Regions from separate parts of the Allobosea sp. 29B genome, predicted to be linked through region 2. Evidence: predicted binding sites of a transcription regulator. Region 2 holds the regulator's gene; each other region holds the start of a gene.
What was found. The regulator PhoB, encoded in region 2, activates phosphate uptake and scavenging genes when phosphate is short. The targets are predictions, from matches to a motif close to TGTCATNNANCTGTCAT.
Positions count from the first base shown of each region.

Region 1: phnD (phosphate/phosphite/phosphonate ABC transporter substrate-binding protein) is a predicted target of PhoB. The motif match lies at 4,157-4,173, and genes of this name have one in related genera.
Region 3: GV161_RS15290 (GNAT family N-acyltransferase) is a predicted target of PhoB. The motif match lies at 9,395-9,411, and genes of this name have one in related genera.

Region 1 covers NZ_LR733817.1:4,878,925-4,889,319, forward strand. Annotated here, with positions in the region: gene GV161_RS23685 (LLM class flavin-dependent oxidoreductase) at 1-569, shown strand, start outside; gene phnE (phosphonate ABC transporter, permease protein PhnE) at 614-2,245, opposite strand; gene phnC (phosphonate ABC transporter ATP-binding protein) at 2,242-3,033, opposite strand; gene phnD (phosphate/phosphite/phosphonate ABC transporter substrate-binding protein) at 3,055-4,098, opposite strand; gene GV161_RS23705 (TIGR01459 family HAD-type hydrolase) at 4,256-5,134, shown strand; gene GV161_RS23710 (inorganic phosphate transporter) at 5,339-6,352, opposite strand; gene GV161_RS23715 (DUF47 domain-containing protein) at 6,368-7,012, opposite strand; gene GV161_RS23720 (extracellular solute-binding protein) at 7,177-8,505, shown strand; gene GV161_RS23725 (iron ABC transporter permease) at 8,658-10,376, shown strand; gene GV161_RS23730 (ABC transporter ATP-binding protein) at 10,378-10,395, shown strand, end outside.
Region 2 covers NZ_LR733817.1:2,270,974-2,281,368, forward strand. Annotated here, with positions in the region: gene pstS (phosphate ABC transporter substrate-binding protein PstS) at 1-167, shown strand, start outside; gene pstC (phosphate ABC transporter permease subunit PstC) at 281-1,249, shown strand; gene pstA (phosphate ABC transporter permease PstA) at 1,264-2,154, shown strand; gene pstB (phosphate ABC transporter ATP-binding protein PstB) at 2,183-2,983, shown strand; gene phoU (phosphate signaling complex protein PhoU) at 3,021-3,743, shown strand; gene phoB (phosphate regulon transcriptional regulator PhoB) at 3,771-4,469, shown strand; gene GV161_RS11135 (YnfA family protein) at 4,479-4,799, opposite strand; gene GV161_RS11140 (NUDIX hydrolase) at 4,808-5,233, opposite strand; gene GV161_RS11145 (hypothetical protein) at 5,306-5,623, shown strand; gene GV161_RS11150 (GcrA family cell cycle regulator) at 5,699-6,247, opposite strand; gene GV161_RS11155 (aspartate aminotransferase family protein) at 6,793-8,004, shown strand; gene argF (ornithine carbamoyltransferase) at 8,007-8,936, shown strand; gene GV161_RS11165 (Hsp33 family molecular chaperone) at 8,936-9,934, shown strand; gene argE (acetylornithine deacetylase) at 10,074-10,395, opposite strand, start outside.
Region 3 covers NZ_LR733817.1:3,146,802-3,157,196, reverse strand. Annotated here, with positions in the region: gene GV161_RS15340 (hypothetical protein) at 1-12, opposite strand, end outside; gene GV161_RS15335 (DUF2244 domain-containing protein) at 15-542, opposite strand; gene nth (endonuclease III) at 509-1,264, shown strand; gene GV161_RS15325 (tripartite tricarboxylate transporter substrate binding protein) at 1,272-2,258, opposite strand; gene GV161_RS15320 (4-oxalomesaconate tautomerase) at 2,191-3,393, opposite strand; gene GV161_RS15315 (LysR family transcriptional regulator) at 3,480-4,388, shown strand; gene GV161_RS15310 (undecaprenyl-diphosphate phosphatase) at 4,625-5,422, opposite strand; gene GV161_RS15305 (glutathione S-transferase family protein) at 5,662-6,354, shown strand; gene queG (tRNA epoxyqueuosine(34) reductase QueG) at 6,378-7,490, shown strand; gene GV161_RS15295 (SDR family oxidoreductase) at 7,487-8,353, shown strand; gene GV161_RS15290 (GNAT family N-acyltransferase) at 8,360-9,316, opposite strand; gene GV161_RS15285 (response regulator) at 9,442-10,395, opposite strand, start outside.

The DNA.
Region 1 (10,395 bases), 2.6 Mb from region 2:
AGCAGCGCGGCGCTCGGCGCCATCCCAGGCTCTATTTCGGCGGCGCCTCCGAGGCGGCCGAGCGGGTAGCTGCGGCTGACGCGGACGTCCAGCTCTTCTGGGGCGAGCCGCTCGAGGATATCAGACAGCGCATCGAGCGGCTGCAGAGGCTGAGCCGCGATCTCGACCGCGACCTGCCGCCGCTCGAATTTGGGTTGCGGATCACGACCCTGGTTCGCGACACCACGGAGCAGGCCTGGGCGGATGCGCAGGTCAAAGTCGCCGAGATGGCGCAGGGCAAGGGCGGCGGCTGGAACGACCATCGGCGCGGCGTCGCTGTCGGCCAGCAGCGCCTGTTCGACCTGCAAGGCCGCGGCGAGGTGCTCGACGACAATCTCTACACCACGCCGGGCAAGTTCGGCGGCGGCGGGGCCGGCACCACCTGGCTGGTCGGCTCGGCCGAGGACGTGGCGCGTTCGTTGCGCAAGTACCGTGACCTCGGCATCAGCTATTTCGTCCTGTCGGACACACCCTATCTGCCCGAGATCAGGCGGCAGGGCGACCAGCTGCTGCCCTTGCTGCGGGCCTGAAACGGGAGGCGCCTGCCTCCCGTCTCGGGCTGTCGGTCCTGCGCTCAGATCACCTTCGCGCGCAACGTCGCGGTGACGATCTCGGTGACCACCACCACCGCGAAGATCACGACGAGCACGAGCCCGACCTGATCCCAGTAGAGATTGTCCATCGCCGCCTGCAGGGCGACGCCGAGGCCGCCCGCGCCGACCAGGCCGAGCACGGCGCTCTCGCGCACATTGATGTCCCAGCGGAACAGGCTGACGGCGAGGAAGGCCGGCTTCACCTGCGGCCAGAAGCCCTTGAGCAGCACCGAACGCCAGGGTGCTCCCGCCGCCCGCAGCGCCTCGATCGGGCCGGGCTTGGCCTCCTCGATCGCCTCCGCCAGGAACTTGCCGGTGAAGCCGATCGAATGCACCGCCACCGCCATCACGCCGGCGAGCGCGCCGGGCCCGAACACGGCGACGAAGAGCAGCGCCCAGACCAGCGTATGCACCGAGCGGGTCGCGACCAGGATGAAGCGGCCGAGCGTGTTGACCCAGGCCGAGGACGAGATGTTGCGGGCGCACATCAGCGCCACCGGCGTCGCCATGAGGATCGCCAGCACCGTGCCGAGCGTCGCGGTGTGCAGCGTCTCGATCAGCGCCTGCTGCACGGTCTTGGGAAAGTAAGCCCAGTCGATCGGCCACATCCTGGCGAAGAGGTCGGCCGTCTGCGCCGGCGCGTCATAGAGGAATTCCGGAATCACCTCGATGGTCTGGACCGACCAGCCCAGCGCCAGCGCCGCCAGGGCCCAAAAGGCGAGGCGCATGCCGCGCTCGGCCGCAGTGAAGCGGTGCCAGACCGGGCCGTTGGCACCGGCCTTGACCTCGCCGCTTGGCGCCTCGTCCTGGTAGACCCGGCGCATGAAGGCCGAGAGGATCTCGCCGGCCATCACCGCCAGGATGATCGCGATGATGATGGTCAGCACGAAGTCGTAGTCGAAGCGCTGGAAGGCGGTGAACAGGGTGGCGCCGATGCCACCGCCACCGACGAGGCCGACCAGGGCGGAATTGCGCAGGTTCGAGTCGAGTTGGTAGGCGGCAAAGCCGATGAAGCGCGGCAGCACCTGCGGCACCACGCCCATGACCACGACCGAGAGGAAGGGTGAGCCGGCGGCGCGCAGCGCCTCGATCGGCTTCATCGACATCTCTTCGATCGCCTCGGCGATCAATTTGGCGATGAAGCCGATGGTGGCGACGATCAGCGCCAGGATGCCGGCGAGCGCGCCGAAGCCGACCGCCTTGACGAAGAGGATGGCGACGATGACCGGGTGGAAGGTCCGGCAGAGCGCGATCAAACCGCGTGCCAGGATCGTCACCGGCAGCGGCATCAGGTTGCGGGCGGCGCAGAGACCGACTGGCAGGGCGAGCAGCACGCCGGCGCCGGTCGCGATGATGGCGATCTGCAGCGATTCCAGCATGCCCTGCGCGAGCAGCTGCATCTTGTCCTGCGCCAGGTTCGGCGGGAACATGCGGCCAAGGAAGCGCGCACCATTGCCGAGGCCCTGGACGAAACGCTCCCAGCGGATGTCGACGATCCCCGCCGCATAGATCACATAGGCGACGAACAGCACCGCGCCGAGGCGCAGCGGCCAGTTCGGCGGGAAGGCACGGGCGCGCAGGCTGAGGCCCTCGCTGAGGGGAGGAGCGCTCATTCCATCCAGCCTTCGCCGCCATAGATCTCGGCGAGATGGCTGTCCTGCAGCCCGGCCGGCGGGCCGTCATAGACGACGAGGCCCTTCGACATGCCGATCATCCGCAGCGCATAGCGGCGAGCCAGCGCCACGTTGTGGATGTTGACCAGCACGGGGATATTGCGCTCGCGCCCGACCTTGGCGAGCAGTTCCATGATCTCGACCGAGGTCTTGGGATCGAGCGAGGAGGTCGGCTCGTCGGCGAGGATGAGGTCCGGCTCCTGCATCACCGCGCGGGCGATGCCGACGCGCTGGCGCTGGCCGCCGGAGAGCTGGTCGGCGCGGCGGGTGGCGAAGTCGCCGAGCCCGACCGATTCCAGCAGTGCGAAGGCGCGGGCGATATCCTCTTCGGGGAAGCGCCGCGTCCAGGCGCGCCAGACCGGGACATAGCCGAGTCGGCCGCAGAGCACGTTCTCGATCACCGTCAGCCGCTCGACCAGGTTGTATTCCTGGAAGACCATGCCGAGGCGCCGGCGTGCGGCCCTGAGCGGCTCACCCTGCAGCTTCGCCAGATCGGTTCCGCCCAGCATGATTGAGCCGGAGGTCGGATCGACCAGCCGGTTGATGCAGCGGATCAGCGTCGACTTGCCGGTGCCGGACGGGCCGATGATCGCGACGATGCCAGGCTCGGTGACGCTGAGCGAGATGTCGCGCAGGACCGGCTGCCCCTTGCGGTACTCCTTGACGAGGTTGCGGATGATGAGCGCCCGGCCATGGCCGGGCGCCTCTGCGGCGGGAAGCGCGCTCATGAGCTTGCTATGGCTTTCGCGTCAGGGAGCCTTGGCCGGCGCGGGCTGCTGCGCCTTCTTCTTGGCGAGCTCGTCGGCCTCGCGCTTGGCTTCGGTGTCGTAGGCCGACTTGTTGTAGGGCGTGCCCGACTTCTCGGCGACATCGCGCACGACCGCCCAGTCCTTCTGGTAGGTGATCGGCAGGAAGCGATCGTCGCCGTTGAACTCCTTGGTCATCTCCGGGGTGAAGCGGAAGGAGAAGAAGCAGTCGGTCAGCTTCTTGGCGAGCTCGGGCTTGAGGTCGTGCGCATAGGCGAAGGACGAGGTCGGGAAGATCGCGCTGCGATAGATCTCGCGGGTGTCCTCCTTCTTGATCGTGCCGCGCACGATCATGCGCTCATAGACGTCACCGGCGACCGCGCCCATGTCATAGTCGCCCGAGACCACACCGAGGATCGACTTGTCATGGCCGCCCGACATCAGCGGCTTGTAGTCCTTGTCGGCCTCGAGCCCATGCTCGGGGAAGAGCACGCGCGGGGCGAGGTTGCCGGAATTGGACGAGGGCGAGGTGTGGGCGACCTTCTTGTCCTTGAGATCCGACAGCTTCTGATAGGGGCTGGAGGCCTTGACCACGGCGACGAGGTTGTAGCCGCGCACGCCGGCGGCGGAGCCCTTGGCGGCGAACGGGATCGCGCCGGCGAGGTTGACGGCAAAGCCGGTCGGGCCGGTCGAGAAGCCGGCAAAGTGCAGGCGGCCCGAGCGCATCGCCTCGATCTCGGCTGAGTTCGACTGCACGGGATAATAGACGATGCGCTTGCCAGTGCAGGCGGCGAGATGGTCGGTCAGCGGCTTGAAGATGTTGGCGTAGACGGCAGGGTCCTCGACCGGCGTATAGGCCCAGACCAGCGCCGACGGATCCTTCAGCTTCGAGGCCTCGGTCGGCACGTCGGCGACCAGGTCCTTGTTAGCGTCGCAATACATCGTGTCGAGCTGGCCGCGATTGGGGCAGGCGTCCTGCGCCTGCGCCGCCCCAGTGAGCCCGAGGCTAAGGAGCAACGAAGTCGTGGCGGACAGGCAAGTCAGCATCTTGGTCATAGTCGGCGTCTCTCCCGGTCGATCTTGATTATGAGCTGGCTATAGTATGTGACACAAAACTGTCATATTCCAGCCGGACCGGACCCCTGATCTTACGACTAAAGTGGCCTTGTCCACGACGAGAGCAGGCTCCGCCTCAATCCTGATGATGCAAAAGCGCTCCTCTACAACCTTTCCGGACAGCCTCGCGACGCTGATGCCGCGCTATGACGGCTTCCTGCTCGACCAATGGGGCGTGCTGCATGACGGCGTCCGGCCTTATCCGGGAGCCGTGGCGGCGCTGGAGATGCTGCGCCGGGCGGGCAAGCGCGTGATCATCCTCTCCAATTCCGGGCGCCGCGGAACCGAGAACGCCGTGCTGCTGGCGAAGATGGGCTTTGCGCGCGAGCTCTATGACGAGGTCGTCTCGGCCGGGGACGATGCCCGCGAGGCGCTGAGGGCGCGCGACGAGCCGTTCCACCGCACGCTCGGCCACCGTTGCCTGCTGCTGGCGCGCGAGGGTGAGGTGCATCTGGCGGAGGGGCTCGGCCTCGACCTGGTCGATGATGTCGCCATCGCTGACTTCATCCTGCTGATGACGATGGACCCACCACGGCAGTCGGTAGCCGGCTGGATGGATCTGCTCAAGGCTGCCGGTGAGCGGCGCCTGCCGATGCTCTGTGCCAATCCCGACCTGCACCGCGCCAGCCCGGAGGGTGGTCTGCAGGAAGCGCCGGGCCTCGTCGCGCGGGCCTATGAGCAGCTCGGCGGCGCCGTGCGCTATCACGGCAAGCCGCAGCCGCGAATCTATCGCACTTGCCAGGCGAAGCTCGGGCTCGACCGCAGCCGGGTCGTGGCGATCGGCGATTCGCTTGAGCACGACATCGCCGGTGCGCAAGGCGCCGGCATCGACAGCGTCTTCATCGGCGGCGGCATTCATCGCGGCGAGATCGCTTGGGATGGCGCGGGGATGGACCCGTCGAGCTGTCTTGCGCTCTTTGCCCGCGCCGGGCGTAGCCCGACCTATGCGCTGCCGCTGCTCGGCTAGAGCATGCCGATTTCATGCGGAACCACGCCGTCATTCCGGGACTTCGCGCAGCGAAGGGCCCGGAACCCAGAACCGATGCCGGTTGTCAGGATGGCGTTGTGGCCGACGCGCTTTTCCGGAGAGGGCATCGGTTCTGGGTTCCGGGCTCAGGCCTTCGGCCTGCCCCGGAAAGACGGTGTGATTCCAACTAGAGGCGGAAGCGCCTCAACGGCCGGTCAGGAAGAAGCCTGACAGAGCATAGGCCAGCGCCGAGATCAGGCCCGCCGCCGGCATGGTGACGATCCAGGCGAAGACGATCCCACGGGCGACGCCCCAGCGCACTGCGGTGACCCGCCTTGCCGCGCCGACGCCGATGATCGCGCCGGTGATGGTGTGCGTGGTCGAGACGGGGACGCCGAGATAGGTCGCCAGGAACAGGGTGATGGCGCCGCCGGTCTCGGCGCAGAAGCCCTGTTGCGGCGAGAGGCGGGTGATCTTGGAGCCCATGGTGTGGACGATGCGCCAGCCGCCGCAGAGCGTGCCGAGCGCCATCGCCGCCTGGCAGGAGATCACCACCCAGAACGGCACCGAGAAGGTCTCGCCCATCATGCCGTGCGAGAATAGCAGCACGGCGATGATGCCCATCGTCTTCTGCGCGTCATTGGCGCCGTGCCCGAGCGAATAGAGCGAGGCCGAGACGAATTGCAGGAGGCGAAAGGTCGAATCGACCTTGATCGGCGCCGCCTTCAGGAAGGTCCAGGAGACGATCAGCACCAGCAGCAGCGCCAGCGCGAAGCCGATCGCCGGCGACATGAAGATCGCGAGGAAAGTTTTGCCGAGCCCCCACCAGACGATCGACGAGAGGCCGACCTTGGACAGGCCGGCGCCGACCAGCCCGCCGATCAGCGCATGCGACGAGCTCGACGGGATGCCGGCGATCCAGGTCACGACATTCCAGACGATCGCGCCGGTCAGTGCGCCGAAGATCACGCGGTCGTCGACGATCGTCGCCTGGATGATGCCGGAGCCGACCGTCTGGGCGACGTGCAGGCCGAAGAACAGGAAGGCGATGAAGTTGAAGAAGGCGGCCCAGAACACCGCCCATTGCGGCGCCAGCACCCGCGTCGAGACGATGGTCGCGATCGAGTTGGCGGCGTCATGCAGGCCGTTCAGGAAATCGAACAGCAGCGCGACGGCGATCAGGAAGAGGAGGGCAGGGGCGAAGCTGGCGAAGTCCACAGGAGGCCGCGCCGCTCAGAGGTGTTCGAGCACGATGCGGCTGACGCGCTTGGCGACGTCCTCGAAGCGGTCGACCACCTTTTCCAAGTGGTCGTAGATCTCAGCGCCGACGATGAAGCCCATGGCGTCGGTGCCGCGATGGGCCTTGAACAGCTCCTTCAGGCCCTGATCGTAAAGCTGGTCGGAGTGCTCCTCGATTGCCCCGATCTCCTTGGCGAGCGCGCCGATGCCGACCGCGTGCTTCTTGATGTCGCGCAGCATCGGCAGGAGCTCGCCGACCTTCTGCGAGGCTGCGACGACCGTCTTGCCGAGCTCCTGCATGCAGGGCGTAAAGCTCTCGACCTCGAACAGGCGGATCGCCTTGGCAGTCTTCTGCATCTGGTCGATGGCGTCGTCCATCGAGCCGATCAGTTCCTCTATGTCGCCGCGGTCGAAGGGCGTGATGAAGGTGCGGCCGACCTCGAGCATGACCTCGCCGGCGATCGCGTCGGCGCGGTTCTCCTCGGCGAAGATCTCGGAACAGCCGGCCTCGATCGGCGTCGCCCCGCTGAGCAGGCCGTCGAGCGCCGCGGCGCCCGCCTGCAGCGTCTGCGCATGACGCTCGAACAGCACGAAGAACTTGTCTTCCTTCGGCAGCAGCTTCTGGAACCAGCCCAGCATCGGAACGGCCTCTCACCAACTTAGTCCGCCCCGCGGCAAATGAGCGGGATGACACGCCTGCGCCTTTTGTGACAGTTTTGCGACAACGGCAATCCGGATTCACCGGTTTTGCCAGCCGCCGGCCTCGACGTCGGCGGGCACAGAAGACGAAAGGGAGGATTTGGATGTTTACACGCAGGATCGCGCTCGTCTCGGCGCTCGGACTGGCCCTGGCCGCCTCGGCTGTTCATGCGCAAGCGCCGTCGGGCAAGGTCACGGTCGTGACCTCGTTCTCGAAGGACGTCACCGACCCGATCAAGAAGGCCTTCGAGAAGGCAGTGCCCGGTGTCACGCTGGAGGTCCAGAACCGCAACACCAATGCCGGCGTGAAATATGTCGAGGAGACCAAGGCCAACAATCAGGTCGACCTGTTCTGGGCCTCAGCGCCCGACGCCTTCGAGGTGCTGAAAGGCAAGAGCCTGCTCTCTGCCTACAAGCCGAAGGCGACCGGCATCCCCGACAAGATCGGCTCCTATCCGATCAACGACCCGGCCGGCTTCTATTTCGGCTTCGCCGCGTCCGGCTACGGCATCATGTGGAACGAGCGCTATGCTAAGGCCAACAAGCTGCCCGAGCCGAAGGACTGGCAGGACCTCGCCAAGCCGGCCTTCTACGGCCATGTCTCGATCGCCTCGCCGGCACGCTCGGGTACGACGCATCTGACCGTCGAGACCATCCTGCAGGGCGAGGGCTGGGAGAAGGGCTGGCGTACCCTCAAGGAGATGTCCGGCAATTTCCACTCGATCACCGAGCGCTCCTTCGGCGTGCCGGAGGCGGTCAATTCCGGCCAGGTCGGCGTCGGCATCGTCATTGACTTCTTCGCCTTCTCGGCGCAGGCCTCGGGCTTCCCGGTCAAGTTCGTCTACCCGACGGTCACCACGGTCGTGCCGGCCAATGTCGGCATCATCGCCAACCCGCCGAACAAGGCGGCGGCCGAGGCCTTCATCGAGTTCCTGCTCTCGCCGACCGGGCAGGAGGTGCTGCTCGAGCCGGGCATCCGTCGCCTGCCGGTCAACCCTGCGGTCTATGCCAAGGCCGGCGCCGATTATCCGAACCCGTTCACGGATCCGCGCTTCCAGAAGATGATCGGCTTCGACGTCGACAAGTCGGAAGCGCGCACCGCCGTGGTCGACACGCTGTTCGACCAGCTGATCTCCTTCCAGCTCGATGCGCTGAAGGGCGTCACCAAGACGCTGCACGAGGTCGATGCGGCGCTGGCCAAGAAGCCGAACGCCCAGGCCAAGGCGCTCGCCGACGAGGCGCGCAACTTGATTGCGGCGCTCCCCGTCACCGAGGCGCAGGCCGCGAGCCCGGAGCTGCGCGCCGCCTTCACCGGCGGCAAGGAGAAGGGTGCGCGCCAGGCCGAGGTCGAGGCGCAATGGGCAAGCTTCGCCCGCGACAACTATGCAAAGGCGAAGGCCAAGGCCGAGGAGGCGCTGAAGGCGGCGAAGTGACAGGCTTTTCAAGCTCCGCCGTCATCCCGGGCGTAGCGAAGCGGAGACCCGGGATCCATTCCGGAACGGTTCAGGAATGGATCCCGGATCGGCGCGGCTTCACCGCTTGTCCGGGATGACGGTGCTTTGATTGATCAGCGATCAGGCCAGACATGACCGCCATTTCTGCAACCACTCCGCCTCGCGCTCGCGCGTTCTCCGCCACGCCCGGCCAGATCGCGCTGGCGCTCGCCATCGCGGCCTTCCTGCTCGTCTTCCTGGTCCTGCCGGTGGCGACGGTGATCTATGTCGCCTTCACCGAGAAGGGCACCTCGACCTTCACGCTGGTCAATTTCTACGATTTCGTCCGCACCGAGCTGTTCATGCGCTCGTTGTGGAACTCCTTCTATGTCTCTGCGATGTCGGTGGTCTGGGCCTCCGTGCTCGCCCTGCCGCTCGCCTATCTCACCACGCGTTTCGCCTTCCGGGGCGCCGCGATCGTCCAGACCCTCGGCTTCCTGCCGCTGATCATGCCGCCCTTCGTCGGCGCCGTGGCGATGCAGCTCTTCTTCGGCCGCAACGGCTCGATCAACCTGCTGCTCGACGACTGGTTCGGCTTCAAGATCGACTTCATGGAGGGGCTGAACGGCGTCATCTTCGTCCAGTCGGTCCACTATTTCCCGTTCATCCTGATCAACCTCTCGGCGGCGCTGCGCAATATCGACCGCGCCATGGAGGAAGCCGCGCAGAATCTCGGCTCTTCCGGCTTTCGCCTGTTCCGCCGCATCGTCTTCCCGCTGGCGCTGCCGGGCTATCTCGCCGGCGCCTCGTTGGTGTTCGTCAAGGTCTTCGACGATCTCGCGACGCCGCTCTTGCTCAACGTCAAGGACATGCTGGCGCCGCAGGCCTATCTGCGGGTGACCTCGATCGGCATCGCCGACCCGATGGGCTACGTCATCTCGGTCGTGCTGATCGTCGCCTCGGTGCTGGCGATGTGGCTCTCGGCGCTGGCGCTGAAGGGGCGCGACTACGCCACGACCCAGCGCGGCGGCGGCGGACTCGCCCGGCGGGTGATGCGCCCGCATGAGGCGGTGCTCGGCTACGGCGTCGTCATCCTGATCCTGGCGCTGGTGCTGGCGCCGCACCTGGCGCTGCTGCTGCTCTCCTTCGCCACGGTCTGGTCGTTCTCGCCACTGCCGGACGCCTATACGCTCGCCCATTATGGCCGCGTCTTCGGTGAGAGCTCGCTCTACATCAAGAACACGCTGATCTACGCCACGCTCGCCGGCGGCATCGACATCGTGCTCGGCGTCGCGATCGCCTATCTTGTGCTGCGCACCAAGCTGATCGGCCGCGAATGGCTCGACTGGATGGCGACCTCGGCGCTCGCCATTCCCGGTGTCGTGCTCGGCATCGGCTATCTCAGGACCTTCTACGGCATCACCCTGCCGGACGGGACGCCGCTGGCGGCACTCTGGATCACCATCGTGATGGCGCTGGCGATCCGCCGTTTGCCCTATGCGTTGCGTGCCTGCCATGCCGCGCTCCAGCAGATCTCGGTCTCGCTGGAGGAGGCGGCTGAGAATCTCGGCGCCACCAAGGCCCGCACGGTGCGCCGCATCGTCGTGCCCTTGATGACGGGCGGCATCCTCGCCGGCTTCGTCACCTCCTTCGCGACGGCGGCGGTCGAGCTCTCGGCGACGTTGATGCTGGTGCAGTCCAATTCCGACGCACCGCTGGCTTATGGCCTCTATGTCTTCATGCAGTCGGCTGCCGGGCGCGGGCCCGGCGCGGCGCTCGGCGTCGTCGCGGTCGTGCTCGTCGCCGCCTGTACCTTCCTCTCGCACCTCATCGTCGAACGCAGCCAGAAGGCCAAGGGAATGGGCCACTGACATGAACGCAAACGTCTCC
Region 2 (10,395 bases):
AGCCGGAAGAGGTGCAGGCCGCGCTGAAGTTCGTCGACTGGGCCTATAAGAGCGGCGACCAGCTCGCCCTCGACCTCGACTACGTGCCGCTGCCGGCCAACGTCAAGGACCAGGTCCGCAACGCCTGGAAGGGCGTGACCGACCCGGCGGGCAAGCCGATCTTCTGATCGCTTCCGCGTGACGATACGGGGGCGGGGGCCGGACAAGGGCCCCCGCTTCCACGACGACCAGAGCCTCGTTTCGATCCGATAGTCGCCTTTCGAGACCGGAGTAACCACGGATGTCTGCCGTGACCGACCAGTACGCCGCGCCGAGCGCGCCGGTGCGCAAGACCCCGATGGGGACCTTCGATCTCATCTTCCGCAATGCCAGCCTGCTGGCGGCGCTGTTCGTGCTGGTGCTGCTCGCCGGCATCATGCTCTCGATGGTCATCGGCGGCTGGCCTGCCTTCCGCGAATTCGGTTTCGGCTTCATCACCTCCAGCGTCTGGGACACCCAGAACGACCAATATGGTGCCTGGCCCGCCATCGTCGGCACCCTCTCGACCGCGTTGATCGCGCTCGTCGTCGGCGTCCCGCTCTCGCTGGGGATCGCCGTCTTCCTGACCCAGCTGGCGCCGCCCTGGTTCAAGCAGCCGGTCTCGACCGCGATCGAGTTGCTCGCCGCCGTGCCCTCGATCATCTACGGCATGTGGGGGCTGTTCGTCTTCGCGCCGCTGTTCGCGGCCTATGTCCAGATCCCGCTCTCGAACATCGTCGAGGGCATGCCGATCATCGGCACCGTTCTGTATTCGCGCTCGCCCTCGGGCCTGGGCATCCTGACCGCCGGGATCATCCTGGCCTTCATGATCATCCCCTTCATCGCCTCGATCACCCGCGACATGCTCGACCAGATCCCGTCGGTGCTGCGCGAGAGCGCCTACGGCATCGGCGCGACGACCTGGGAGGTCGTCCGCCACGTCCTGGTGCCGCAGGCCGGCGTTTCGATCATCGGCGCCGTCATGCTCGGCCTCGGCCGCGCGCTCGGCGAGACCATGGCGGTGACCTTCGTCGTCGGCAACGCCAACCGGCTCTCGCCCTCGATCCTGGATCCCGGCTCGACCATCGCCTCGCGCATCGCCAACGAGTTCAACGAGGCGCTCGGCCTGCAGCTCAACTCGCTGATCGCGCTCGGTTGCATCCTGTTCTTCGTCACCTTCGTCGTCCTCGTCATCGCGCGCCTCCTGGTCGCGCGGGTGAAGCGCTACTGAGCGGAGCTGGACCCATGACCATGGCGACATCCACCAAGACCATGACCGCGCCGCATGTCGAATGGGGCCGCGTGCGCCCCGCGCGCCGCACCGCAGACCGGATGATGAAGATCATCGCGACGAGCTTCACCCTGATCGCGATCGTCGTGCTGTTCTGGATCCTCGGCATGCTGATCGTGAAAGGATTGGGCGGGCTCTCCGCCTCGACCTTCACCCAGATCACGCCGGGGCCGGGCACGGAGGGTGGCGGCCTCGCCAACGCCATCGTCGGCTCGATCGTGCTGACCTTCCTCGGTATTGCCGTGGCGACGCCGATCGGCGTGCTCGCCGGCACCTACCTGGCCGAATACGGCAAGGCCTCCAAGCTTGCCGAGCTCATCCGCTTCATCAACGACATCCTGCTCTCGGCGCCTTCGATCCTGATCGGCCTGTTCGTCTACGTGATCATGGTCGAGCCGTTCCGCGGTTATTCCGGCTGGGCTGGCGGCGTTGCTCTCGGCATAATCGCGATCCCGGTGATCGTGCGGACCACCGAGGACATGCTGCGCCTTGTTCCCGGCTCCCTGCGCGAGGCGGGCGCTGCGCTCGGCGCCCCGCCCTCCGTCGTCATCACCTCGGTGACCTGGCGGGCGGCGAAGTCGGGCATGGTCACCGGCATCTTGCTGGCCCTCGCCCGCATCGCCGGCGAGACTGCGCCGCTGATCTTCACGGCGCTCAACAATAATTTCTGGTTCTCGCCGAACCTCGTCGGCGGCGTCTCCAACCTGCCGGTGACGATCTATCAGTTCGCCTCCGCCCCTTACGAGAACTGGCAGCAGCTCGCCTGGGCGGGATCGCTGATCATCACCGTCTCAATCCTCGTGCTTTCCATCATCGCCCGGCGCATCGTGCGCGGCGGCAAGTGATAAGCGTCCGATCGGAAGGACCATGCAGATGCTTTCGACCCTTGAACTGAGCCCGCAGACGCTGGACGCCGAAGCTCCCGTTCGCATCGCCGTCAAGAACCTCGATTTCTACTACGGCGAGCACAAGGCGCTGAAGAACATCAACCTCGACTTCCGTGACCGGCACGTCACCGCGCTGATCGGCCCGTCGGGCTGCGGCAAGTCGACCCTGCTGCGCATCTTCAACCGCATCTACTCGCTCTATCCCGAGCAGAAGGCGACCGGCGAGATCCTGCTCGACGGCCGCAACATCATCTCCAACAATGTCGACGTGAACGAATTGCGCTCGCGCATCGGCATGGTCTTCCAGAAGCCGACGCCGTTCCCGATGTCGATCTACGACAACGTCGCCTTCGGCATCCGCCTCTACGAGAAGCCGCCGAAGTCGGAGCTCGACGACCGCGTCGAGGGCGCGCTGCGCCGTGCCGCCCTCTGGGACGAGGTCAAGGACAAGCTGAAGAGCTCCGGCATGGGCCTCTCCGGCGGCCAGCAGCAGCGCCTGTGCATCGCGCGCACCATCGCGCAGAAGCCCGAGGTCATCCTGTTCGACGAGCCGACCTCGGCGCTCGACCCGATCTCGACCGGCAAGATCGAGGACCTGCTCGAGCAGCTGAAGAGCGACTTCACCATCGTCATCGTCACCCACAACATGCAGCAGGCGGCGCGCATCTCGCAGTACACCGCCTTCATGTACCTTGGCGAGGTGATCGAGTTCGACGCCACCAACAACATCTTCATGAACCCGCATAAGAAGCAGACGCAGGACTACGTCACCGGCCGTTTCGGTTGACATTCCGAAGCGTCGGCAAGCCCCAAGGATACGCCCCATGTCCGACCATATCGTCCGCTCCTACGACGCCGATCTCGAAGGGCTGCGCCGCAGCCTCGCCGAGATGGGCGGCATGTCCGAGCGCATGCTCGGCGACTCCACCGTGGCGCTGGTGCGCCGCGACACCGCGCTCGCCCAGAAGATCATCAGCGCCGACCAGCGCCTCGACAATCTCCAGCGCGAGGTCGAGGAAAAGGCGGTGCTGACCATCGCCCGCCGCCAGCCGCTGGCGAACGACCTGCGCGAGCTGATCTCGGCGATCCGCATCGCCGCCGACATCGAGCGTGTCGGCGACCTCGCCAAGAACATCGCCAAGCGCGCCGTCGCGATCTCCGGCCAGTTCTCGCCGCCGCATCGCGCCGTGGTCGGCCTCGAGCATATGAGCCGCCTGGTTCAGGCCCAGCTCAAGGACGTGCTCGACGCTTATGCCGCTAGCAACGAGCAGAAGGCGATGGATGTCTGGCGCCGCGACGACGAGATCGACGCGCTCTACACCTCGCTGTTCCGCGAGCTCCTGACCTATATGATGGAAGATCCGCGCAACATCACCTTCTGCACGCACCTCCTGTTCTGCGCCAAGAATGTCGAGCGCATCGGCGATCACACCACCAACATCGCCGAGACCATCCACTACCTCGTCACCGGCCAGTCCATGGACGAAACCCGGCCGAAGCTCGACACCACCAACATCCTCGTCGACCTGCCGGCAGCCAATGGCTGAACTGGCGGGGCTTGAACGGACCCTGACATGCCCGCACGCATCCTGATCGTCGAGGACGAGGAGCCGCTCACCCTGCTGCTGCGCTACAATCTTGAGGCCGAGGGCTTCGAGGTCGACAGCGTGGCGCGCGGTGACGACGCCGAATTGCATCTGCGCGACCATACGCCCGATCTCGTCCTGCTCGACTGGATGCTGCCCGGCCTCTCCGGCATTGAGCTCTGCCGGCGCCTGCGCACGCGCCGCGACACCGAGCGCGTGCCGATCATCATGCTGACGGCCCGCGGCGAGGAGACCGAGCGCGTGCGCGGCCTTGCCACCGGCGCCGACGACTATGTCGTCAAGCCCTTCTCGCTGCCCGAGCTGATCGCCCGCATCCAGGCGCTGCTGCGCCGTGCCAAGCCCGGCCACGTTGCCGGCTTACTTGCTGCCGGCGATCTCGAACTCGACCGCACCACCCGCCGTGTCCGCCGTGCCGGGGCCGAGCTGCATCTCGGACCGACCGAGTTCCGCCTGCTCGAGTTCCTGATGCAGGCGCCGGGCCGGGTCTATTCCCGGGCGCAATTGCTCGACGCCGTCTGGGGCCGCGACGTCTATATCGACGAGCGCACCGTCGACGTTCATGTCGGGCGCCTGCGCAAGGCGATCACGCCCGCCAATGCCAAGGACCCGCTGCGCACGGTGCGCGGCGCCGGCTATGCCTTCGACGAGACTTTTGCGCGAAGTTGAGCGCTTCTGTCAGCGCGGCGCGGCGACGATCACCGCCGCGCCGGCGAGGCAGAGCGCGGCGCCGGCCAGGTCGTAGTGGTCGGGCGCGATCTTCTCGACCAGCGCCATCCAGGCCAGCGACGCCACAATATAGACGCCGCCATAGGCGGCGAAGGCGCGCCCGGCGGCTGGATTGTCGAGCAGGGTCAGCAGCCAGGCGAAAGCCGCGAGCGATCCCAGGCCCGGCAGCAGCCACCAGACCGGCTTGCCGAGCTTGAGCCAGGCCCAGAAGGCGTAGCAGCCGGCGATCTCCGCCAGCGCCGCGCCTGCGTAGGTCGCGAATGTCGCCATGCTGATGCCTACGCTTCCGGCCCGAAAGCCGCGGCCAGCCGGGCGAAGACCGGGCGATAGGCCTCCGATGCCAGCGGGGTCAGCGATCGGACCTGATCGAAGGTGAACCAGCGGATCTCGTTATGCTCGTCATTGCTGATCCTGGGCTCGCCGCCGGTCCATTCGATGACCGCGAACAGATGCCAGAGTGCGGGCGTGACGCCATCCGTCTCGGTCGTCTCGATCGTCTCGAAACGGCGGAAGACCGTCGTCGTGACGCCGAGCTCTTCCTGCAGCTCGCGGACGAGGGCGGCCTCGACGGCCTCGCTTGGCTCGACATGGCCGCCGATCGTATCCCAGCAGGAGGGGCGGTTCCGGCGGTGCGGAGCCCGCAAGCCCAACAGGAGCTGCCCATCCCGGATCGGCAGCGCGCAGGCATATTCGACAGGACCCATGCTCTCTCCTTGCCGTTTGGCGTTCGGTTGCATCGGCTGGACGACGATGCGCGGTTCCCGCAGATTGCCTTCATGCGCTTCACCAAATGGGACTATATCGCCTTTCCCTTTCTCGCCGCGCTGTTGATCGGCGTCGGCTATGGCGCGCTCCGCCTGGTCGGCTTCTTCGGTCTCGGCATACTCGGCCTGGTCATCGCGTTCATCACGGTGCGGATGGATCTGGAAGGGGATGGCGGTCCCGAGCAGTTCAAGGCCAGGGACCACATGTCGCGGGCCGAGAAGGCCGCTGATCAAGCCGAGAAGGCCTCGCGCCTGCAGCCGCTCTTCGTGGCGCAGGTCGTCGCGGCGGGCTTCGTCATCCTGGGCTTCGGATTTCACTTCCTGCTTTGACACAGGAACTGCCTCGACAACGAAAAGCCGGCCTTTCGGCCGGCTTTCATGGTCGTGCCACTCAGTTCCGAGCGCTCAGGCGCGGATGGGCTTGCGGTCGCGGCGCCGGTCGGCTGCCGGCTGGTAGGCGATCCGGGCGTGATAGGTGCAATAGGGCATGCCGGTCGCGCTGCGGCCGCCGCAGAAGCGGAACTCCGGCGTGGTCGGGTCGCCCATCGGCCAGCGGCACATATATTCGCGCAGATCCATGATCGTGACCCGCTCGGAGAACGGCACGACCACGTCCTCGGCCGGCGCCGGAGCGCGTTCGACCTGTGCTTCGGCCGCGATCTCGGGCGCGAACTGCGGGGCCAGCGCGGTGTTGCCGCGAGTCAGCCCAGAGCCACCGTTCTGATGGCCGGCCGGGTGGCTCGGTGGGCGGGCCGCTGGCTTGCGCGGGCGCGGCGTGGCCGAGCCGGGGCTCTTGGCCCGGCCGGACAAGCCGAGACGGTGAACCTTCCCGATGACGGCGTTGCGCGTGACGCTGCCGAGCTCGGCAGCGATCTGGCTTGCGCTCAGGCCGTCATTCCAGAGCTTCTTGAGCAGTTCGACGCGTTCGTCGGTCCAGGCTCCGGCTTCGGTCATGGGGTTGCACCTGTCTTCGTCATGCTTCGCCAGCGGGCCGGCGAGGCATAGGGAGAGATCATGGCGGAATCCGATACCGGCAGCGTCCGTTACAAAACGGAAGCCGTTACGCCCGGAACTGACGATACAGGAGACGCCGCACGAGATGTCGTATCTGACGAAGAGGACCATACAAGATGGCCTGACTCGGCCACAAGAGTCGCCGAATCGTAATTCGGCTTTTCCCCAGCCAATCGCCGCAGACGGCCGGACAGTGAGTCTATTCGGCAACGCTGCCGCGAGGTCAGCCGGAATTGACAGGGCCGGGCCGGTTTTGCATAGTCACCCGACGCAGCCGCCCCCAAGGGCGGCGCTTATGTTTTTGAGCGATCGGGATTTTCCTTTGATGCGGCTTGACGCGCGACGAGACGGCGGGAGCGGCCAGCGACGATAATGTCGCCGGCGGGTCGCATCGTGCCGGCATCATGCCGCCTTGCGTCCCACCCTGCCGTTCCCGGCCCGAGATTCCGCGCTACCTTCCTGTCTCGCCGCAAGGATTTTGCTCCATGAGCACCGTTTCCGCTTCTTCCGTTCTCCTGCCGACCTATGCCCGCGCCCCGATCGCGCTCGAGCGTGGCGAGGGCGCCTGGGCGATCACCGCCGATGGCACCCGCTATCTCGATTTCGGCGCCGGCATCGCCGTCAATTCGCTCGGCCACGCCCATCCGCATCTGGTCGAGGCGCTGACCCAGCAGGCGCAGCGCATCTGGCACACCTCCAACCTCTACACGATGCCCGAGGGCGAGAAGCTCGCCCGCCGGCTCTGCGAGGCGACCTTCGCTGAACGCGTTTTCTTCACCAATTCGGGCGCCGAGGCGAACGAGTGCGCGATCAAGATGGCGCGCAAGTACCACGCCGCGAAGGGCCATCCCGAGCGCTTCCGGGTCGTCACCTTCGAGGGCGCCTTCCATGGCCGCACGCTCGCGACCATCGCCGCCGGTGGCCAGCAGAAATACATCGACGGCTTCGGCCCAAAGGTCGACGGCTTCGACCAGGTGCCGTTCGACGACGAGGCGGCGCTGAAGGCCGCGATCGGGCCGGAGACCGCCGCGCTGATGATCGAGCCGATCCAGGGCGAGGGCGGCCTGCGCTCGGTGCCGATGCGTGTCCTCAAGCAGCTCCGCGAGCTCTGTGACGAGCACGGGCTGATGCTGATCTTCGACGAGATCCAGACCGGCGTCGGCCGCACCGGCAAGTTCTTCGCCTATGAGCATTACGGTGTCGCCCCCGACATCATGTCGATCGCCAAGGGCATTGGCGGCGGCTTCCCGATGGGCGCGTGCCTCGCCACCGAGGAGGCGGCGTCGGGCATGACGCTGGGCACGCATGGCACCACCTTCGGCGGCAATCCGCTCGCCATGGCGGTCGGCAATGCCGTGCTCGACGTCATCCTGGCTGATGGTTTCCTCGACCATGTCCAGAAGACGGCCTTGCGCCTGCGCCAGTCGCTGGCCCAGCTCAAGGATCAGCATCCTCAGGTGATCGAGGAGATCCGCGGCGAGGGGCTGATGCTCGGCCTCAAGCTCAAGACCCCGAACACCGATTTCGTCGCGCAGGCGCGGGCCGCCGGCCTGCTCGTGGTCGCCGCCGGCGACAATGTCGTGCGCCTGCTGCCGCCCTTGATCATCGGCGAGAGCGAAGTGGCCGCGGCGGTGGCGCGGCTCGACAAGGCGGCTGGCGCGGTCGAGGCGGAGTTCGCCCGGCCGGCGGCGGAGTGAGCATGATGTCTGCGACGCGTCACTTTCTCGATCTCTCTGATTTTTCGGCCGGAGAACTCCGCGCCATCCTCAAGGCCGGCGAGGACATCAAGGCCCGCCGGCGCACGCCCGCCGCCGCCGGCGACCGCCTGCTCGAAGGCAAGGTCATTGCCATGATCTTCGAGCAGCCTTCGCTGCGGACGCGCGTCTCCTTCGACGTCGGCATCCGCGAGCTCGGCGGCTCGCCAATGATGGTGACCGGCCAGGAGATCGAGCTTGGCGAGCGCGAGACCATCGCCGACACCGCCCGCGTGCTGTCGCGCTATGTCGACGCGATCATGATCCGCATGCTCGACCACGACGCCGTGGTCGAGATGGCGCAATACGCCACCGTGCCGGTGATCAACGGCCTGACCAAGCGCCAGCATCCCTGCCAGGTCATGGCCGATGTCATGACCTTCGAGGAGCGCAAGGGCTCGATCAAGGGCAAGCGCATCGCCTGGACCGGCGACACCAACAATGTGCTGACCTCCTGGGTCCATGCGGCCGGGCGGCTCGATTTCGAGCTCGCCATCGCGACGCCCGAAGAGCTCGCACCCCCGCCGGCGCTGCTCGACTGGGCCCGCGACCAGGGCGCCAGGCTGCAACTGACCAGCCGACCCGAAGCTGCGGTCGAGGGCGCCGACTGCGTCATCACCGATTGCTGGGTCTCGATGGGCGACCAGGAAGGCACGCGCCACAACCTGCTGCGGCCCTACCAGGTCGATGAGCGCCTGCTCGGCCGTGCCGAGAAGGATGCGATCTTCATGCACTGCCTGCCGGCTTCGCGCGGCGAGGAAGTGACCGACCAGGTCATGGACGGCCCGCAATCGGCTGTCTTCGACGAGGCCGAGAACCGGCTGCATGCCCAGAAGGGCATCCTGGCCTGGTGCTTCGGCGGAGTGGCGGCCTGATGGCGGAAGGTTCGCCCGCGGGCGCGCCCGACGATCGGGTGTTGCCCTTCGCCGTGCCTGATCTCGACGTGCGCGGCCGGGTCGTCAGGCTCGGACCCTCGCTCGACCGGATCCTCGCGCGGCATCATTATCCCGAGCCCGTTGCGCGCGTCCTCGCCGAGGCCGCGGCGCTCGCCGTCATGCTCGGCACCACGCTGAAGGGCGAAGGCCGCTTTCAACTGCAGACCAAGAGCGATGGGCCGGTGTCGATGCTGGTCGTCGACTTCAACGCACCCGACTGCTACCGCGCCATGGCCCGCTACGATGCCGATCAGCTGGCGGCCGCGATCGACTCAAACGCGATCTCGACCGGCGACCTGCTTGGCAAGGGCCACCTCGCCATGACCGTCGACCAGGGCAGCGAGGCGACGCGCTATCAGGGTGTCGTTGCGCTCGACGGGCAGAGCCTGGAAGAAGCTGGCCACCAGTATTTCCGCCAGTCCGAGCAGATCCCGAGCCGTATCCGCCTCGGCGTCGGCTCGGTCCTGACCGGCGCCGGCCTCGCCTGGCGCGCCGGCGGGCTGATCGTGCAGTTCATGCCGAACTCGCCCGAGCGCATGCGCGCCGCCGACCTCCACCCTGGCGATGCGCCCGAGGGCCATGAGATTCTCGCCGCCGGCGACGATGACGGCGTTAGCGACGACGCCTGGACCGAGGCGCGCTCGCTGGTCGAGACAATCGAGCATCACGAACTGCTCGATCCGCTGCTGGAAAGCGAGCAGTTGCTCTACCGACTCTTCCATGAGCGCGGCGCCCATGTCTTCGAGACCGTTGCGGTGCACGAGGCCTGCCGCTGCTCGCGCGAGCGCGTGCTCGGCATGCTCAAGGGTTTTTCGGCCGACGACCGCAAGGCGATGATCGCCGATGACGGGACGCTAGGCGTCACCTGCGAGTTCTGCTCGCGCCGCTACAATTTCGACCCGGCCGAGGTCGAGGCGGAGATCTCGGCGGGGGAGTGAATCTCGCACGTCATGCTCGGGCTTGACCCGAGCATCTCAGGATCCGAGCATCTCAGGCCGGAGAAGGCGCAGGTCGGTGCCTTCTCGTCAGGAGATTCTCGGGTCTGCGCTTCGCTTCGCCCGAGAATGACGGCGTTGTTTACGCCCTGCACTCCGCCAGCAGCCGGCGCATGAAGGCCTCGCCGGCGGAGAACTGCTCCAGCGTGATGTACTCGTCCGGCTGGTGCGCTTGGTCGATCGAGCCGGGGCCGCAGACGATGGTCGGCAGGCCCGCGCGCTGGAAATGCCCGGCCTCGGTGGCATAGGCGACGGCGATGGTACGGTTGCGGCCTGCGAGGCGCATCACCAGCGTCTCGGCCTCAGAGCCCGGATCGGGCGCAAGACCCGGCACGTCCGAGCTCATCACCGTCTCGATCGTCGCCGATGGCGCGGTCTTGCGCATGCGCGCCAGCACCTCATCC
Region 3 (10,395 bases), 880 kb from region 2:
CGTCGCGGCCATGCTCAGGCCGGTTCGAAATCCGGGCCGCGCTTGGCCTTGGCGAGCGCCGTGCCGAGTGCTTGCGCAAAACCCTCGCGCTCCCCCGGCGACAGCGCAGAGGCGACCACGGTGCGCTGGCCGCGCGAGACCAGGGACAGTTCGAGCAGGCCGTAATCCTCGTCGTCCTCGCGCTCGAGCTTGGTCCAGGCGGGGTTTGAGCGCCAGATTTTCTCGCGGCCATGATGCGAGACCTTGCGCAGCAATACCTCGAGCGGCGTCACGACAATGCGCTCGAAGGCGCGGGCCGCGTTGAAATTGACCTTGAAGGCGATGAAGATCGCGATGATGTCGAGGCCGAAGAAGCCGGCAACCGGCCAGGCGCCGAGCACCATGAAGGGAATGGAAGCTGCAACGCTGGTCAGGCAGACCAGCGTCATCACGATGCGAAAGCCGTCTTGGCCGAGCGAACGGTGCGGCGTGATCGTCGCGTCGAAGACCGGCTTCTCGGCCGCTTCGGCTGCATTGTCGCAATCGGGCTTGCCCAAGGTCATCCGCGAATTATAACGCCGCGATGCCCGCGCCGAACAGTCCGAAACGCCGCAGCCCTCTCCCGAAGCGGATCACAAGTCCGAAGCCGCGGAGCGCTGCCGAGGTCTACGAGATCTTCAGCCGATTCCGGCAGCAGAGACCCGAGCCAAAGGGCGAGCTCGACTATGTCAACGCCTTCACGCTGCTGGTCGCCGTGGTGCTCTCGGCGCAGGCGACCGATGCCGGCGTCAACAAGGCGACGAAGCGGCTGTTCGACCTCGCCGATACGCCGGAAAAGATGCTCGCCCTCGGCGAAGACCAGGTGCGCGAGCTGATCAAGACGATCGGGCTCTACCGCAACAAGGCGAAGAACGTCGTCGCGCTCTCGGAAAAGCTGATCGCCGAGTTCGGCAGCGAAGTCCCGACCGCACGCGAAGCGCTGGAGAGCCTGCCGGGCGTCGGCCGCAAGACCGCGAACGTCGTGCTCAACATCGCCTTCGGCGAGATCACCCATGCGGTCGACACCCATGTCTTCCGCGTCGCCAACCGCCTGCGCATCGCGCCCGGCAAGAATGTGCTGCAGGTCGAGCTGGGGCTGGAAAAGGCAGTGCCGGCCGAGTTCGGCCGGCACGCGCATCACTGGCTGATCCTGCACGGGCGCTACACCTGCAAGGCGTTGCGTCCGGCCTGCGAGACCTGCGTCGTCGCCGATCTCTGCGATTCCGCCGACAAGCGGATCGCGTAGAACGCCATCAGTTAATCGCCAATCGGGCCTGCTTGATGATCCCGGCCCAGCGGCGCGACTCCGCCTCCATCATCGCGGCGAACTCCTCGGGCTTGTTGCCGATCGGCTCGGCACCCTCGTTCTGCAGCCGCTCGCGGATGAGCGGGCTGTTGATGGTCTCGACCGTCGCCTGGCGCAGCTTCGCCGCGATATCCCTGGGCGTGCCCTTGGGCACGACGAAGCCGTACCAGGCGGTCGCCTCGTAGTCCGGCCAGCCGCTCTCGGCGACCGACGGGACGTCGGGGAAGAGCTTGGCGCGCGCCTTGCCGGTCACTGCCAGCGCCCTGACCTTGCCGCCCTCGATCAGGCCAAGCACGGAGGGCACAGTGGTGATCATGAAGTCGCTGTTGCCGGCGAGCAGGTCGGTCAGCGCCGGTCCGGCGCCGCGATAAGGCACATGCACCGCCTCGAACTGCGCGGTCTGCGCCAGCAGGATCGTCGCCAGATGGCTGGCGGAGCCGTTGCCGGCCGAGCCATAGGTCAGCTTGCCCGGATTCTTTTGGCCCTGTCCGACGAGCTCGGCCAGCGTCCTGTGCGGCGAGTTCGGCGCGACCACCACGACGAGCGGCGCCGCCGAGATCAGCGTCAGCGGGTCGAAAGCGGTCAGTGGGTCGACCCGGACATTCTTGAACAGATGCGGATTGACCACCATCGGGCCCTGATTGGCCATCAGCACGGTATAGCCGTCGGGCGAGGCCGCAGCCGCCTGGGCGGTGGCGAGATTGCCGCCGGCCGAGCCGTTGTTCTCGACCACCAGCGACTGGCCGAGCCGCTCGCCGACGCCCTGCGCGACGAGACGCGCGATCGCGTCCGTGCCGCCGCCGGCGGCGTAGGGCACCAGGAGCTTCATCGGCTTGTCTGGGAAGGCAGCCTGGGCGCGGGCGAACTCAGGCAGGCAGGTGCTGGCCAAGGCGGCTGTGATCAGGCTGCAGAGATGGCGGCGCGTGATCGTCATGGGTCAGTTCTCCTCCCGTTTCCGCCCTCTCTGCAAGCGCGAGGATCGCACTGGCGGGGACGATGACGTTACCTTCGAAAATGCGGCGCGCGGTGCGCACCAGGCTGGCGCGGACCACCTGACCGGCTGCGTCGAGCGCAAGGTCGACCTGGATGGCACCGCTCGGATGCTCGACCGCGACCAACGAGCCGATCTCGGGGGAAAGCATCTCGGCTGCGACACTGCCGGCGATCCGGCTCGCCGCGGCGACACAGAGCGCACCGGTGACGGCATGGCTGCGATGGCAGCGATCCGGTGTGAAATAGCGCGAGGTCAGGCTACCGCCGCGACGCGCCGGCGAAAGCACCCCGACCTTGGGAATGACGCGGCCACTGACGTCGCCGAGACCCATGCGGCGGCCCGCTTCGCGGCGCAGCTCTTCCAGGCGCGCCAGCAAGGCGGCATTCGCATCGAGTTCGGCCGGCGTCTCATCGCCGGCGAGGCCGAGATCGCCTGCCCGCACCAGCAGCATCGGCGTGGCATAGTCGACCAGCGTCACCGGGACGCCGTCGATCTCCTCGCGAGCGAGGCCGGTCGGCAGCAATGCGCCGGTTTTCGAGCCTACCGCTTCGAGGAAACCGAGCTTGATCGGGGCGGCCGTGCCGGCGACCCCATCGATCGCGGTTGCGCCGTCATAGGCGACGACGCCACCCGGCGTCTGCACGGCCGCCTCGATCAGCGCGCCGGTGTTGCGGTTGTGGATGCGCACGATCGTCTCGCCGTCGGCGGCCGGCACCAGGCCGGCCTCGATCGCGAAGGGGCCGACGGCGGAGAGCATGTTGCCGCAATTGGGGCTGAGATCGACATGGGCGCGCTCCACCGCGACCTGGGCGAAGAGATACTCGACATCGGCATCCGGCCGGCTGGAGCGGCTGACGATCGCGACCTTGCTGGTCAGCGAATTGCCACCGCCGAGCCCGTCGAGCTGGAGCATGTGCGGCGAGCCCATCGCTGCGAGCAGGACGCGATCGCGAACCGCCGGATCGCTTGGCAGGTCGCGCTCCAGGAAGAACGGGCCGCGCGAGGTGCCGCCGCGCATCAGCACGCAGGGGATGCGCAGGGCCTGAGCATGCGGAAGCTGGAAGGGAGCGGACAAGGGCGTCACCCGGCGATTGGCGATGCTCTCTCTTCCCAAATCGAATAATCGCTGTGAAATGCAGAGATCGGCGCTATTCATACGCCATGAGCATCAATTTCGAAGCCCTCGATCTGCGCGCCTTCATCTCGGTGGTCGAGCTCGGCGGCTTCCACCGCGCCGCCGAGGCGCTCAATATGTCCCAGCCGGCCCTGAGCCGGCGCATCCAGCGGCTGGAAAGCGCGGTCGGGGCGGCGCTGCTGGAGCGGACGACGCGCCGGGTCGCGCTGACAATGGTCGGACGCGAGATGCTGCCCTTGGTCCGGCGCATGCTCGACGAGTTCGATACCTCGATCTTCGCGATGCGCGATCTCGGCAGCCGCCGCGCCGGGCTGATCGCGCTCGCCTGCGTGCCCACGGCCGCCTTCTACTTCCTGCCCTCGGTGATCGCGCGTTTCCAGGTGCAGTATCCGAACATCCGCTTCCGCATCCTCGACCTCTCGGCCAATGACGGTCTGGAGGCAGTGGCACGTGGCGAGGTCGAATTCGGCATCAATCTGATCGGCGGCTCCGACAGCGAACTCAGTTTCGAGCCGCTGATCGACGACCCCTTTGTGCTCGCCTGCCGGCATGATCATGCGCTGGCGCAGAAATCAGCTTTGAGCTGGACTGATCTCGAAGGCCATCCGCTGGTCACGGTCAGCCGCAGCAGCGGTAATCGCGCCATCCTCGATGCAGCACTGGTCAAGGTCGGCGTCCGGCTCGACTGGTCCTTCGAGGTGACGCATCTGTCGACCTCGCTCGGCCTGGTCGAGGCCGGCCTCGGCATCTCGGTGCTGCCCAAGCTGGCGACGCCGGGCGAGAATCACCCGATCATCGTGACGCGGCCGATCCGTGACCCGGAAGTCTCGCGCACCATCGGCGTGGTCAGGCGCCGCGGCGTCAAGCTCGCGCCAGCGGCGGAGCGCTTCCTGGAGATGCTGCTAGGAACCTGGCGTGGGCCGGTGTCGGGCTGACCCGTCTTTCCGGGGCTTCGCGCAGCGAAGAGCCCGGAACCCATGAACACCGACGCTATTCCAGTTCGTCATGCTCGCCCTTGTGGCGAGCATCCACGTCTTGAACACCGCACGCGATCAGGGAAGCGAAGACGTGGATGGTCGGGACAAGCCCGACCATGACGGAGAAGGGCAGTGTTCATGGGTTCCGGGCTCAGGCCTTTGGCCTGCCCCGGAATGACGGCGAAGGTTCCGCCTCAGCCGAAGACCCAGAGCCCGGCGAGGCCGGCTGAGCCGACGATGATCCGCCACCAGGCGAAGGGCGTGAAGCCGCGCTTCGAGACGAAGTCGAGGAAGCTGCGGACGACGATCAGCGCCGAGACGAAGGCGGTGACGAAGCCGATGCCGATCAGCGCGACATCGTTCGTCGTCAGCTCCTTGTAGTTCTTGAGGAGATCATAGGCGAAGGCGCCGGCCATCGTGGGCATCGCCAGGAAGAAGGAGAACTCGGCCGCAGCCCGCTTGTCGGCGCCGAGCAGCATGGCGCCGACGATGGTCGAACCCGAGCGTGAAACCCCCGGCACCATCGCAAGGCACTGGATGAAGCCGATCTTGAGATACATCGGCAGTGGGAATTTGGTGGCGTCGTGATGCTTCACCTCGAGTTCCAGCTCGTCGACGACGAGGAGGACGAGGCCGCCGGCGATCAGCGTGCAGCAGACCAGGAAAGGGTTGAACAGCACGCCCTTGATGAAGCCGTGCGCCAGCGCGCCGATCACCGCCGCCGGCAGGAAGGCGACGAGCACGCCGAGGACGAAGCGCCGCGCGGACGGGTCGGTGCGCAAGCGCAGGGCGATGTCGAGCAGGCGGCGGAAATAGACCAGCAGGATCGCCAGGATCGCTCCGAGCTGGACCAGTATCTCGAAGGACTTGCCCTTGGATTCGAAGCCGAGGAAATGCCCAAGCAGGAGCAGGTGGCCGGTCGAGGACACCGGCAGGAATTCGGTCAGCCCTTCGACCACGCCGAGCACGGCGGCGACAAGAAGGTCATGCATGGGAGGGTCCTTCCGAGCCTTGCTGGTGCGACGCAACAAAGCTGCACCACACGCGTTAAAGCTATGGCGCAGGGTCTTTGCAAATTGGTTACCAGACCGGCAAGGATTTCTGCGCAATCCGCCACTTCACCCGGTCCCGGGTTGTTAGGCTTAGCCGGCAGGCCTATACGGGGGGCGCTCTATTGCGCTGCATCAGCGCCGGCCTACCCCACCCGAACCGTCCTCAGTTCCAGCAATCGATGGCCACGCTTCACCATTATACGCTCTGTCCGCATTCGCGCTTCATCCGGCTCGCACTCGGCGAGTTCGGCCTCGACGCCACGCTGGTCGAAGAGCGCGTCTGGGAACGGCGGCGCGAGTTCCTCGAGCTCAATCCGGCCGGGACGACCCCGGTGCTGCGCGAGGATAGCGGCCTCGTCGTGCCCGGCCCCGGACCGATCGCCGAATATCTCGACGAGACCCGCGGGCTGGCGCTGGCCGAACGGCGCCTGCTGCCGGAGGGGCCCGGCGGACGCATCGAGGTGCGCCGGCTGCTCGACTGGTTCAACATCAAGTTCAACGAGGAAATCACCGCTCCGCTCGTGCTGGAGAAGGTGATGAAGCGCTTCATGAGCCGGGATGAGGGCGGCGGCCCGCCGGAAATGAGTGCAATCCGCGCGGCGCGCGGCAATGTGCGCTATCATCTGCGCTACATCGCTTGGCTGACGGCGAAACGGAACTGGCTCGCCGGCGACAATCTGAGCTATGCCGATCTTGCCGCGGCGGCGCATCTCTCCTGCGTCGACTATCTCGGCGACGTGCCCTGGGACGAGGATGAGGCTGCCCGCGCATGGTATGCGAGGATCAAGTCCAGACCGAGCTTCCGGCCGCTGCTGAGCGACCGGATTCCCGGCATGGCGCCCTCGGCCCACTACGACGACCTGGACTTCTGAGCGGCGACAAGCTCAAGGCCGCGATCGCTGCGCGCGCCAAGGCTGAAGGCTTCGCTGTCATGCGCGTCGCCTCGGTCGACGCTATCCCCGAAGCGCCGGAGCGCCTCGCCGGCTGGCTGGGGGCTGGTCATCACGGCGACATGACCTGGCTGACCGAGCGCACGGCGGAACGTGCCGATCCGGCGACCCTGTGGCCGGCCGCCCGATCGGTCGTCATGCTCGGCATGAGCTATGCCGGCGAAGGCGATCCGCTCGCCGTCCTGGAGCAGCGCGATCGCGGCGCGATCTCGCTGTATGCCCGCCGGCGCGACTATCACGACGTGATCAAGGGCAAGCTGAAGAGCATCGCCGGCGTGCTGGCGGCGCGCGGCGAGGCCGAGGTCAAGGTCTTCGTCGACACCGCCCCGGTTATGGAAAAGCCGCTGGCGCAGGCGGCAGGGCTCGGCTGGCAAGGCAAGCAGACGGTGCTGGTCTCGCGCCAGCATGGCACCTGGCTCTTCCTCGGGGCGATCTACACTTCGGCGGAGCTGACGCCGGACGAGCCCGAGCGCGACCATTGTGGCTCCTGCACGCGCTGCCTCGACATCTGCCCGACCAAGGCCTTCCCGGCCCCCTACCAGCTCGATTCGCGCCGCTGCATCGCCTATCTGACGATCGAGCATCAGGGCCATATCGGCGCCGAGTTCCGCGCTGGCATCGGCAATCGCGTCTTCGGCTGCGACGATTGCCTGGCCGTCTGTCCCTGGAACAAGTTCGCGGAAGCCTCGCAAGAAACGCGCCTGGCGCTGAAGGGCGAGCTCGAGGCCCTGCCGCTGGCCGACCTCGCCGGGCTCGACGACACCGCCTTCCGCACGTTCTTTGCCGGCACGCCGGTGAAACGCACCGGCCGCGACCGCTTCATCCGCAATGTCCTGATCGCGATCGGCAACAGCGATGATCCAACTCTGGCCGCAAGCGCCGAAGCCTTGCTCGACGATCCCTCGCCCCTGGTGAGGGCGATGGCGGCCTGGGCACTTTGGCAGCTCGTGCCGAGCCATGCGGCGAAACTCGCGCCCGCCCGCCTCGCGCGGGAAACCGACCCCGAGGTCAGGGCCGAATGGGCTCAGCCTTCTCCGAACCAACTGGAACCTGCATGAAGCTCGTCATCTTCGGCCTCGGCTATTCCGCCGGGTTCTTCGCGCGCGCCGCTCTGGCGAAGGGCTGGGAGGTCACCGGCACGGTGCGCTCGGCAGAGAAGGCCGGCGAGCTCAGCAAGCAAGGGCTGCACACGCTGGTCTTCGGCGGCTTTGCGGTGTCGACGCCCCTGGCAAAGCTCGTCGCGGAGGCGGATGCCGTATTGGTCTCGGCCCAGCCCGACGAGAACGGCGATCCGGTGCTCGGCGCGCTCGCCGACAAGCTCGCGACCGCCGAGAAGCTGCGCTGGATCGGCTATCTCTCGACCATCGGCGTCTATGGCGACCATGGCGGCGCCTGGATCGATGAGACCGCCGAGTGCCGTCCGACCAGCAAGCGCTCGCGGCAGCGGCTGGAGATCGAGCAGGACTGGCTCGCCTTCGGCGAACGCAGCGGCAAGCCGGTCCAGATCTTCCGCCTCTCCGGCATCTACGGCCCCGGCCGCAATCCGATCACCAAATTGCGGGGCGGCACCGCCAACCGGCTGATCAAACCCGGCCAGGTCTTCAACCGCATCCATGTCGACGACATCGCCGGCGTGCTGATGGCCTCGATCGAGGCGCCGCGCGCCGGCGCGATCTACAACGTCACCGATGACGAGCCGGCGCCGCCGCAGGATGTCGTCAGCTTCGCCGCCGAGGTCACCGGACTCGCCCCACCGCCGGAAACCCCGTTCGACCCCGCAAGACTCTCGCCGATGGCGGCGAGCTTCTATGGCGAGAACAAGCGCGTCTCGAACGCGCTGGTGAAGCGCGAACTCGGCTATGCCTTCCACTATCCGGAGTACCGGCAGGCGCTGCGCGACCTCGCCGCCACGGGCGAGTGATCACGCTCAGGCGGCGTAGCGTCCGGCGTCGCCGTCGAGATACTCGATATAGCGCCGGTCGATCGCAGCGACCGGCAGGATGACCAGCACGTCGGTGGTGCCGAACTGCTTGTCGACCACGGCGCCGGCGCCGAAGCGGGCACCGAGGCGCAGATAGCCCTTCACCAGCGGCGGCAGGCATTTCAGCGCGAGCTTGGCGTCGACCATGCCGGCAGGCAGGCGATCCATCGCCACATGCCGATCGGGCTGGGCCACGACGCGCCAGTCGCCCTGGGCGGTGGCGTGGTGGTGGATGAAGCTGAGCGGCAGGGCCAGCATGTCGGGGTCGGTGCCGTCCAGGCTGGCACAGCCGAACATCGCGTCGATGCGGTGATGGCGGCAATAGGCCCAGATTCCGTGCCAGAGCAGCTCCACCGTCTTCTTGGTGCGGTAGGGCTTCAGCACACAGGAGCGGCCGAGCTCGAGGAAGCGCATGTCGGGATGGCGCGCCAGCAGCGGCGCGATGTCGAATTCGGACTGGGTGTAGAAACCGCCGAGCTTCGCCACGGCCTGCTCGCGCATCAGCCTGTAGGTGCCGACGACCTTGGGCTTGATCCCGCCGAAGCGGCCGCGCGCGGCATGGTCGATGACGAGGAGATGATCGCAGACGGCGTCGAATCGGTCGGCGTCGCGGCGGAACATGCGCGAGATGACATCGGGCTTGGCCGACATCTCCTGGTAGAACACGCGGTAGCGCAGGCGCTGCGCCCGCCAGATCTCGCGCGGGCCACGCGCCAATCGGACCTCGAGCGTGCCGGAGCGGCCGAGCGTGCCGGACAGAGCGTCAGCGCCGGGGAAAGCGAAGCCGCCAAGCTGCTTGCCGGCAGCCAGCAGGTTCGAGGGGGAGAAACGCTGCAACAGGGCCTGGCCGGCCAGCTTCTGCTTTGCCGGCTGACGGGAACCCTGAAAAACGTCGTGCGTCATAGACGGTCTGGCCCCTGCGATCTCGGATCGGCGCATGACAGCTCTGCGCCGACCGTCTTACGGGATCGCGACAAAACTACGTCACTGTGATGACGAAGCCAACCGCCTGTGGAGCAAACCGTGGCTTACGCCGACAGCATCTGTGCCGTTCGCAGCTGCGAAAGCCGCTCGATCCAGCCACGCAGCTGGTCGCGTGACAGTGGCTTAGCCAGGCAATCATCCATGCCGGCGGCGAGCGCCTCGCGCCTGTCATCCTCCGCCGTGTTGGCGCTGACGGCGACGATCGGCATCCGGGCGAGGCCTTGCGCCTTCTCAGCCGCACGGATCCGTCTGCTGACGGCGAGCCCGTCCAGCACCGGCATGCGGACATCGAGCAGGGCAAGATCGAAACCTGCCGACCGGCCGGAACGAGCCTCTTCGGCCAGGCGGACAGCCTCGCCGCCATCATGCGCCCAGACCGCGATGCAGCCGAGCCGCTCCAGCGTGCGAGTCAGCAGAAGCGCGTTGATCTCGTTGTCCTCGGCGACCAGAACTCGCAAACCGGCGGCGGATTGTTGCGCCGACGCATCGCCCTCCGGCACCGCCTCGGCTGCGTGCTGCAACCGCTCGACCGGGTCGAGCCGCACTTGCAGCGAACGCGCCCGGACCGGCTTGACGAGGAAGCCGCTGAAGCCGGCGGCATAGGGAGAGCCGAAGCTGCGGCGCTCGGCCGGCGCCAGCATGATCACGATATCGGCGACACCGGCGCGCCGCGCCGCGGCCGCCACCGCCTCGACCTCGCCGCCCGGAAGATTGCGGTCGACCAGCACCGCGGACAGGGCCGAATCGCCGGCGAGCGCCGCCAAGGCCTGCGCGTGATCGCCAGCCCGCAGGACCTGCGCGCCCGTCCGTTCGAGGCAAGCGGCGATATGGGCCGCGCTGAACGGCGCCGAGGATGCCACCAGGATCCGCCGACCCTGCCAGTTCGGCGAGGCCGGGCGCGCGGTTCCGGCCATGTCAGATCGCAGCGGCAAGGCCAGCCGGAACAATGCGCCGGCCTCCGCGCGATTACCGGCTTCGATCTCCCCGCCCATGGCGCG